Regions from separate parts of the Luteibacter sp. HA06 genome, predicted to be linked through region 3. Evidence: predicted binding sites of a transcription regulator. Region 3 holds the regulator's gene; each other region holds the start of a gene.
The links. The regulator FliA, encoded in region 3, starts transcription of late flagellar genes. The targets are predictions, from matches to a motif close to TAAAGTTTNNCNNNCNNNGGCCGATAA.
Positions count from the first base shown of each region.

Region 1: a site for FliA is predicted at 2,136-2,162, ahead of ACVWWJ_RS21680 (methyl-accepting chemotaxis protein). Genes of this name have one in related genera too.
Region 2: a site for FliA is predicted at 1,255-1,281, ahead of ACVWWJ_RS22720 (methyl-accepting chemotaxis protein). Genes of this name have one in related genera too.

Region 1 covers NZ_JBSSDZ010000001.1:4,685,898-4,689,167, forward strand. Annotated here, with positions in the region: gene ACVWWJ_RS21675 (NmrA family NAD(P)-binding protein) at 1-344, opposite strand, end outside; gene ACVWWJ_RS21680 (methyl-accepting chemotaxis protein) at 446-2,101, opposite strand; gene ACVWWJ_RS21685 (family 78 glycoside hydrolase catalytic domain) at 2,217-3,270, opposite strand, start outside.
Region 2 covers NZ_JBSSDZ010000001.1:4,936,540-4,939,809, reverse strand. Annotated here, with positions in the region: gene ACVWWJ_RS22730 (SDR family oxidoreductase) at 20-850, shown strand; gene ACVWWJ_RS22725 (hypothetical protein) at 935-1,204, shown strand; gene ACVWWJ_RS22720 (methyl-accepting chemotaxis protein) at 1,310-2,881, shown strand; gene ACVWWJ_RS22715 (helix-turn-helix transcriptional regulator) at 2,915-3,270, opposite strand, start outside.
Region 3 covers NZ_JBSSDZ010000001.1:1,335,979-1,339,248, forward strand. Annotated here, with positions in the region: gene flhF (flagellar biosynthesis protein FlhF) at 1-290, shown strand, start outside; gene ACVWWJ_RS05970 (MinD/ParA family protein) at 353-1,228, shown strand; gene ACVWWJ_RS05975 (RNA polymerase sigma factor FliA) at 1,225-1,956, shown strand; gene cheY (chemotaxis response regulator CheY) at 2,011-2,412, shown strand; gene ACVWWJ_RS05985 (protein phosphatase CheZ) at 2,423-3,067, shown strand; gene ACVWWJ_RS05990 (chemotaxis protein CheW) at 3,075-3,270, shown strand, end outside.

The DNA.
Region 1 (3,270 bases), 3.3 Mb from region 3:
TCCGTGGCATGCGCGCCGACGGTCGACAGCACCACGACGCGGTCCGGCCTGGCGGCGACCAGCGCGTCACGGATGGAGGCGATGCTGCGATTCGACTCGAGGTAACCCGGTGACGGATCGAACACCGGCGGCAACAGGATGAAGACGGCCTCGGCCCCTTCGAAGGCGCGGGTCAGGGCGGGCGTGTCATCGATCCCGGCAAGGGCGACTTCGGCACCGCGCTCGGCGAACGGCTTGCCCTTGGCGGCGTCACGAACGACGGCGCGGAAGGGTTTGCCCGCAGCGAACAACGCGCTGGCAAGGGCGGTGCCGACCTGGCCGGTGATTCCGGTAATGGCGTACATGGTGGTTTTCCTCGTCTGGATGGGGGACGAGGACCACCATAGGCGCCAGTCACTCGTGACTGAAGCGACTTGTTCGCAGGTCTTTAATGAGCTTTTGTCACTTAAGCGTAGGCGGCGGTCTGGCCGAACGTGAGGTCGTGCGCGGTACGCTCGGCCGCCGAGGCCTGCGCCACGCGGCCGCCTGCGGTGGCGCCGTCGACGGTGAAGAACGCGACCTGCTGGCTCAGTGAATCCGCCTGGTCCTGCATGGACTTAGCCGCGGCAGCCGCTTCTTCCACCAGCGCCGCGTTTTCCTGGGTCACCTGATCGATCTGTGCGATCGCCAGGTTGACCTGATCGACGCCCGCCGACTGTTCGGCGCTCGCGGCAGCAATCTCGGCGACGATGTCGGTCACCTTTTTTACGCTGGCCACGATGTCGCGCAGGGCGAGCGAGGACTGCTCGACGAGTGCCGCGCCGACCTCCACGCGCTCGCCGCTTTCAGCGATCAGACCCTTGATCTCGCGCGACGCTGCCGCGCTGGACTGAGCCAGTCGGCGTACTTCCGCCGCGACCACGGCGAAGCCCCTGCCCTGTTCACCGGCACGCGCCGCTTCGACGGCTGCGTTAAGCGCCAGCAGATTGGTCTGGAAAGCAATCTCGTCGATCAGGCCAACGATGTCGCCGATGCGGCGGCTGGAGTCACCGATATCACGCATGGCGTCCATGGCTTCACCCACCACGGTACCGCCCCTCTCGGCTTCGCTACGCGCATGACGCGAGAGGCGGTCGGCAGCGGTCGCATTCTCCGCGTTCTGTTTCACCGTTGCGGTCATCTCTTCCATCGATGCCGCGGTTTCTTCCAGGCTGGACGCCTGCTCCTGCGTGCGCTGGGACAGATCGTCGTTGCCACGCGCAATCTCCCCCGAGGTCGTCGAGACCACGTGCGCGCCCTGCTGCACCTCGGACACGATGGAGGAAAGCGTGCCGCGCATCCGCTCAAGGGCACCCAGTAAGCTGGCTGGCGCGTACGCTTCACCGTCACTGCGCAGGTCACCGCCGGCGATGCGGCCGGCGATATGCACGGCGTCACGCGGCTCGCCACCGACGGTCGAGCGGATGCTGCTCATCGACAGCCAGACCACCAGCAGCGCGAGCGCAGCGATGGCACCTGACTTGAGCAGGTCTTTTTCGAGCTGTGCGCGGAAGGCCGCGTCGATATCGTCGAAATAAGCCCCGGAGATGAAGTGCAGGTCCCAGGGCTTGTACCAGCTGGAATAGCTGATCTTGTCTTTGAGCTCGTTGGTCTTGGGCATGACCTGCGTGTAGCGCGTCATGCCGTGACCTTCCTTCGTGTCGGCGTCGAGCATGGCCACGTACTGGTGGAAGCCCTTGCCGTCCTTGTCCTCGCGGATGTTCTTGCCGATGTCGTCGGCACGCAGGGGATGCATGCGCATGGTCAGCGCCGAATCGAAGGCGAAGACATAGCCGCTATTGTTCGACCAGCGCATCGCCTGGATGTCGTCGAGCGCAGCAATGCGCGCTTCGAGGTCGCTGGTCTGGCCCTTCTCGGCGCGCGCGTGATACGCGTCCGCGATGGCAATCGCCGCCGTCACATGCTGCTCCAGCGTATTGGCGAGCTGCTCCATCTGCACGCGCCGGCTTTCGATCCCCGACATGACAGTCTGGCCGACCAGGCCCAGCACCACCACCGACATGACCATCCACACGCGCGTATTCAGCGTCGTGCGGCCGAACCAGTTCTTCAATGCAGACATCTACCGTCACCCTGTTTACGACCCCGTATATGCATTAACGGCGGGGAATCGCAGGGCTTTACGAAAGGTTTGTGAACGGTGCGGTCCGAGAGCCTTGTCTATTGTGGGAGCCGCTTCAGCGGCGATGCTCTTCCCCGATCGCCGATGAATCGGCTCCTACAGAAGATTCCCCGGAAGATCTGCCGGTCAAGTGATGATCACCGGACCCGACAACCTCATCAGCCCGCCCCGGCAACCCCACCACAGCCTCCGCCCCCACCGGCACGTGCACATCCATCTCGACCCGGCCACCCACTTTGCGCCACGCCACCGATGCCTCCCCATAAGGTGTCATTACCGCCGCCGACGCATGGTCCAGCCACGCCGTCACCGCCGGCCGCACCTCGATCCGCTGCCAACCCGGCGCCAGCGGACGCAATCCGGCGACGTCGCCGAACAACCAGTCATCCACCGTGCCGAGGAAATAGTGCCCCCGCGAGCGCGACGCCAGCTTCCAGTGCTCCCAGAGGCTGGTCGCGCCGTTATCGCGCCAGAAGCCCCAGCTCGGGAAGGTGACCTGGGTCGCGATGCGCCAGGCTTCGTCGGCGTGACCGGTCGCCGTGAGCACCGGGAGGATCACCTTTGTCGCCAGCGCACCGGTGTCCAGGTGATCGCCGCGGGCCTTCGCGTCCGCCGCGACACCGGCAGCGACGCGATCGCGTAGCTCGTCGGGCACCAGCCCGAACGCCAGCGCCAGCAGGTTGTGTGCCTGCCGGTAACCGTTATCACCCTCACCGCGGTAGCGAGCCGCCGTCCGATCGAGGAAGCGTGCGTTGAAGGCATCACGAACGGCATCGGCCTGCGTGTCGAAATCCTTCGCCTTCGCATCGTCGCCGAGCAGGCGAAGCATCTGCGCCGTGACGCGCTGCATCCGGTAAAGGTAGGCAGTAGCAGCGACACGCTTGTCCTCGGGCGCGTTCTCACCGCCGGGGTCGGTTTCCGGACTCACCCAGTCGCCCAGTTCCGTATCGGCGATCCCTCCGGGCGAGCGCGCGTTTTCCATGGCCACGTAACGTGCGATGCCATCGATGTGTTCCTCGATGGGGCGACGGTCACCCGCATTCATCCACAGTGACCACGGCACGAGCACATAGGCGGCATGCCAGGTCGGCGCGCGCGCATCGCCCCAA
Region 2 (3,270 bases), 3.6 Mb from region 3:
ACGACCCATGAGGTGAGACATGAGCAAGACCTGGTTCATTACCGGCACGTCCTCCGGCTTCGGCCGCCAGCTGACAGAGAAACTGCTCGAGCGCGGTGATCGCGTGGCGGCCACGTTACGCAAGGCGGGCGCCCTGAACGATCTCAAGGCGTCGCACGGCGATCGGCTCTGGACCACATCGATGGACCTGACCGACACGGCCTCCATCCGGCGCAGCATCGACGATGCCTTTGCCGCCTTCGGCCATATCGATGTGATCGTCAACAATGCGGGCTACGGCCTGTTCGGGACCGCCGAGGAAGTCACCGACGCGCAGATCCGCCACGTGCTCGACACCAATCTGATCGGCTCGATCCAGGTGATCCGCGCGGCCATCCCTAAGCTCCGCGCCCAGGGTGGCGGACGCGTCGTGCAGGTGTCGTCGGAGGGCGGCCAGATCGCCTATCCCAACTTCAGCCTCTATCACGCGTCCAAGTGGGGTATCGAAGGCTTCGTCGAGAGCGTGCTGCAGGAAGTGGCCTCGTTCGGCATCGACTTCCTGATCGTCGAGCCCGGCCCGTCGAAGACCGACTTCGGCAAGGGTCTGGTCAGCCCCGAGCCTATGGCGATCTACGACGACACCCCGGCGGGTGAGCTTCGCCGCGGCATCGCCTCGGGTGCTTTCGCTTTGCGCGGCAATCCCGAAAAGATGGTGGACACGATGATCGCCACGATCGATGCCGCCGTCATGCCACGTCGCCTCACGCTCGGCGGCGACGCCTACGCGCACATCGAAGCCGGACTGAGCGCAAGACTGGACGAACTTCGTGCGCAGCGCGAGGTGGCTTACGCCGCGGACGACGACACGTAACCTCAGCTGTAACAAAAGAGAAATAACTGATTACAAACGGGTTTTCTAAAGTAGGGTGACGACTGGGTCGCGCGATGCGAAGGCATGCGGGTGCGCTTCAATGCGATGAGCGGCAATCTGTTCGACGAGAGCGATCGCGCACGCGGTGGCATCGATAGCGAGGACCGTCACGGTCACCAGCGATTCTTTCCGATCACCACCGTGGCCGTCGGCGTCGCCTGCTTTGTCGATGCCTATCCGGTGGATCCTGAAACAGTCGCCAGCCTCGCCGCGTCAGCCAAACGCGTGGCGAAGAACACGGGTACCGGCCTGCACATGGTGACCTATGAAACGCAGGTTTCGGTTGTCGTGTAACCAAAGGTTCAAGCTACTGAAATAAAAGCATAATGCGTAAAAATTAACGCTAAAGTTGCTGGCTGTGCGGCCGACAGGGAGGCATCCCCGCCCCCCGAGTACGCCATGCGATTGCCCCGAATCCCATTGCCCGAACTGACCCTCCGCGCCCGATTGCTGTTTCGCATGGGCGGCACCATCCTCCTCCTTCTCGCGCTATGGATCGTCGGTGGCGCCCAGCTACGCACGGCCGACGAGCGGCTCCAGTCCGTCGTCGACGAGACGCTGGCTCCTGTCGCCAACGTCGGCCGCATCCAGAACGATTACAACGACCTGCTCGACGCCCTGGTGCACGCGACGCTGACCCGGCTGCCGTCGTCGGTCGACGATGCCGTCACCGCGATCGGCAGCGACAGGAACGATATCGACAAGCAATGGAAGTCCCTGACGGCGAGTGGCCTGGGCAAGGCGCAGAGCAAGCTCGTCGCGCTCGCCGCCGAACACCGAAAAGCCGCCGACAAGGCCGTGGACGATGTGATCGAGCTGCTCAAGGCCGAGCAGTACGATATCGCCCAGCTGCAGCTCTCCAACGACGTGCAGTCCGCCGTCGTACCGCTCAAGAGCGACTTCTCGAACCTGTTCGCGCTGGCGCTCGATGGCGGCAAGGCAGAAGCCGAGGCCCAGCACAACGAGATTCGTCGCGGTGGCATCACCTCGGCCATCCTGCTGGGGATCGCGCTGCTTCTCGCCAGTGCGGTCGACCTGGCGATCATCCGCTCGCTGGGCCGCCGTCTCCGTCAGGCCTCGGAGGTCGCCGCCGCCATCGCACGTGGCACGCTCGGTGCCCGCATCGACATCGGTCGCAACGATGAGATTGGTGCGCTGCTCGCGTCACTGGCGGCCATGGACACCCAGCTCGGTAACGTCGTCGTGCAGGTGCGCGATCGCGCCGACCACGTCGCGCACGCCGCCAGCGGGATCGCGCGGGGCAACGACGCGCTGAACGACCGCACGCGCACCCAGTCCGATCACCTGCGTTCGACATCGTCGTCGATGGACGACATGGCCGAGGCCGTCAGCGGAGGTCTCGGTCACGCAACCGCGGCACACCGTGCCGTCGCGCAGACACGGTCGATGACCGACGAAGGCCACAGCGTGGCCATGGACGCTATCGGCAACATGCGCGAGATCCGCCGTAACACCGAGCGCATGACCGAGGTACTCGACCTGGTCGATCAGTTCGCCTTCCAGACCAACCTGCTGGCGCTCAATGCCGCCGTCGAAGCGGCCCGTGCAGGCGAACACGGCCGCGGCTTCGCGGTGGTCGCGTCGGAAGTACGCGAGCTGGCCAAGCGCTGCGCCGAAGCCGCCCGCGACATTCGCCGCCTGATCGCGGACAGCGACGAGGCCGTGGAAGCGGGCGCTGCCTCGGTCGACCGGGCAGGCGCCGTGCTTACGGGTATCGGCGAGCGCGTAACCGAGCTTTCGGGATTGGTCGACTCGGTGATGAACGCCACTCGCGGCCAGAGTGACGGCATTGCCCGCGTCAACGGCGCGATCCACGGTATCGACGAGACCACGCGCGAGAACGCCGTGCTGGTCGAACAGGCCGCCGCGGCGAGCCGCGCCATGCGCGAGAGCGCCGAGATACTGCGGCAGGAGATGGCTTACTTCGTGCTGGAGGGCGAGGCGGCCTGACGGTTTTAAGGCGACGCGCGCGGGCCCTATGTTTCAGGAGCTCTCGCGCACGGCCTTGAGCGTCTTGTACAGCGTGGCCCGCGACAGACCGAGCAACTGCGTGATGTACGTAGCTGCATGGCGCACATCGAACAGGCCGCGCTCTTCGAGCAAGGTGACGAGAGCCTCCCGATCGACGATGCCCATGGCAGCGAGCGTTGTGCCGCGGTCACCGAGGAACTGGCCAACGATGTCGTTGACCTCCTCGCGCCAGTCGTTGCGGAACAGCGCGGCGGGGCGCGGGGCGTTTTCCGCGAAACGCAGGAATTCCTTCGACATTGCCTGCATGGCCTCGAACATGCTCACGTCGACATTGATGCACAACAAGCCGATCGGCTTGCGTCGCCCGT
Region 3 (3,270 bases):
AGGCCATCGACAATGCGATCCGCTCATACACGCCACTGTCGCCGCAGACCGCCATTCTTACCAAGCTCGACGAGGCCCCGCTGATCGGCGGCGCACTGTCGGCACTGATTCGTCATGCGATGCCCCTGGACTACACCACCGACGGGCAGCGCGTACCTGAAGATATCGCCTCCGCCGATGCGCGCAAGCTGGTCTGCCTCGCAGCCCAGTTGCTCAAGCAGCGCAACGAGGAGCCCGACGACGCCATCCTTGCCGATCGTTTCGGCACGGCAGCGCCCGCGCTGGCCTGACCGGGAACCCGCAGAACGTGACTACCGCAACCGCACACTCTTTCACGGCAGTGAACTCCTTCATGACCACACACGTCGATAGCACCCAGGCCGCCGGCCTCAACTGGCTTGACGACCGTCGCCCCACACGCAGCATCGCGATCGCGGGCGGCAAGGGCGGTGTCGGCAAGACCACCGTGGCGGTCAATCTCGGTATGGCCCTGGCCATGGGCGGACGCGACGTCGTCCTGCTCGACGCTGACCTCGCCATGGCGAACATCGACGTGCTGCTGGGTCTGCAGCCGACCCGTCACCTCGGGCACATGCTCGAGGGCGAATGCCGCATCGAGGACCTGATCCTCCAGGCGCCGCACGGCCTGAAAGTGATTCCGGCCACCTCGGGCGCGCGCCGCATGGCCCAGCTGCCGAACATCGAGCACGCCGCGGTGATCCGCGCGTTCGACGAATACCCGATCGCCCCTGAATACCTGATCGTCGACACCGCGGCCGGCATTTCCGACAGCGTGTCCATGTTCGCCGCGGCTTCCGATGAGGTGGTGGTGGTCGTGTGCGACGAACCGGCCTCGCTGACCGACGCCTACGCCCTGATCAAGGTCATGAGCCGCGAGTTCGGCGTCAACCGCTTCCGGATCGTGGCCAACATGGTTCGCCACGCCCAGGAAGGCCGCCAGCTTTTCGAGAAGCTCTCGCGGGTGGCCAACCGGTTCCTGGATGTCTCCCTGGATTTCATGGGGATGGTCCCGCACGACGAGTACCTGCGCCAGGCCATTCGCCGTCAGTCGGCCGTGGTCGACGTCTGGCCGAGCAGCCGATCTGCCGTCGGATTCAAGAATCTGGCCAGGTCGGTCGATACATGGGGTGAACCCGAACCCCGTGCTCAGGGTCGCATCGGCTTTTTCGCCGAGCGGTCCCACCTGGGAGGAGGGTTGCCACTGTGAGCGTTGCGACGGAATACCTTGAAGTCACACGGATTCCTGCAGATCAACTGGTGCGCACCCACGCACCGCTGGTCCGCCGGATCGCCTATCACCTGATGGGCCGGCTACCGCCGAGCGTGGATGCGAACGACCTCATGCAGGCCGGAATGATCGGACTGCTCGAGGCCGCAAGAAATTACTCGCCGACTCGCGCGGCCAGTTTCGAGACCTATGCGGGTATCCGCATACGTGGCGCGATGCTGGACGAACTGCGCAAGACGGACTGGACCCCGCGCTCCGTCCATCGGAAGTTGCGCGAGGTGGCTGAGGTAACGAGACAGATCGAAAATGAGACAGGTGGGGATGCCGAAGACGCCGAGGTGATGAAGCGGCTTGGTATCGACGCCATGGAATACAACCAGATTCTGGCCGACGCGGCGAGCGCGCGGTTGCTCAGCCTTACGGCGCCGGAAGGCGACGAAGGCGCAGCGATCGATGTCGCAGACCCCGACGCCGCAGGTCCGGAAGGGATCTTCGAGCAGGACGGCTTGCGCGATGCGCTGGCGCAGTCCATCGACGGCCTGCCCGAACGCGAGAAGCTGGTGATGTCGCTGTACTACGATGAAGAGCTCAACCTGAAGGAAATCGGTGCGGTACTCGGTGTCAGCGAATCGCGGGTGTGCCAGATCCATGGCCAGGCCCTGATTCGCCTCCGCGCTCGCATGACAGGTTGGAAAGAAAAGCATTGACGGCATTACGGTGCCGTCGCCGGTAAGAAACGCGCAGTCAGGCGGAGACGAGTTTTGGACAAGAACATGAAAATCCTCGTGGTGGACGATTTCTCCACCATGCGACGCATCGTCAGGAACCTCCTGGTCGAGCTGGGATTTACGAACACCCTCATCCAGGAGGCTGAAGACGGTACCGCGGCGCTCGTGATGCTGCGTGCCCAGCCCTTCGATCTGGTCGTGACCGACTGGAACATGCCCAACATGACGGGTATCGACCTGCTTCGCGCCATCCGCGCGGATGCCGCGCTGAAGTCGATGCCGGTGCTCATGGTCACGGCGGAAAACAATCGCGACCAGATCATCGCCGCCGCGCAGAGCGGCGTGAACGGCTACGTGGTCAAGCCATTCACGGCGGTCACGCTGAAGGAAAAGCTCGACAAGATCTTTGAACGACTCGCCGCGGCTGCGGGCTAAGGGAATGACGATGAACACCATGCTTACCGCCGGCCACGAGGTCGTTCCCGAGCTGCGCGAGCTGCTCGATGCCGATGACAGCGTCGCCTTCGAACAGGCGCTCGACCGCCTGCTGCGCAGCCGTGAACAGCACCTGTTCCTGGCCTTGGGCCACCTGGCGCGCGATCTCCACGAGTCGGTGCGCCGCCTCGCTTCCGACATCTCCAGCGATGGCGTGCCGGGCAACATGAGCGATGCGCGTAAGCACCTGCGCGACGTCCTCGAAATGAGCTCCCAGGCAGCGCACCGCACCCTCGACTTCAGCGACAAGCTGCGTCCGCAGGCACAGGCGCTGGCCAAGCAGGCCGACGAAGTGCTCGTGCTCGATCACGCTGATCCGTCCTTTGCGCCGAACGCTACGGCGCTCGCCGTCCGCGTGGGCGATTTCGCGCAGAGCTGCGACATCGGCCTGGGTGAGATGGTCGAAGCGCAGTCCTGGCAGGATCTCTCCGGCCAGCGTGTCGCCCAGGTTGAAGCCTTCATGGCCAAGGTGGAATCGTCCCTGATTGAACTGGTGCGCCTCACCGGTTCGCTCGCGGGCGGCACCCATGCACCCGCCGCGGACAAGGTCAGCCAGGACGAAGTGGATCGACTGCTCAGCGAATTCGGGTTCTGAGCGCCGTATGAGCGTGGAGCTGGACAACGAGCTACTCAATGTCTTCCTGATCGAAGCACGCGAACTGCTCGAGAGCCTGGGCGAACAGCTCGTGGACCTCGAAGCATCGCCGGGAGACGCCGAGCTGCTGAACGCGGTCTTCCGCGCGTTCCATACCGTGAAGGGCGGTGCGGGCTTCCTTGGCCTCAACGCCATGGTGGAGC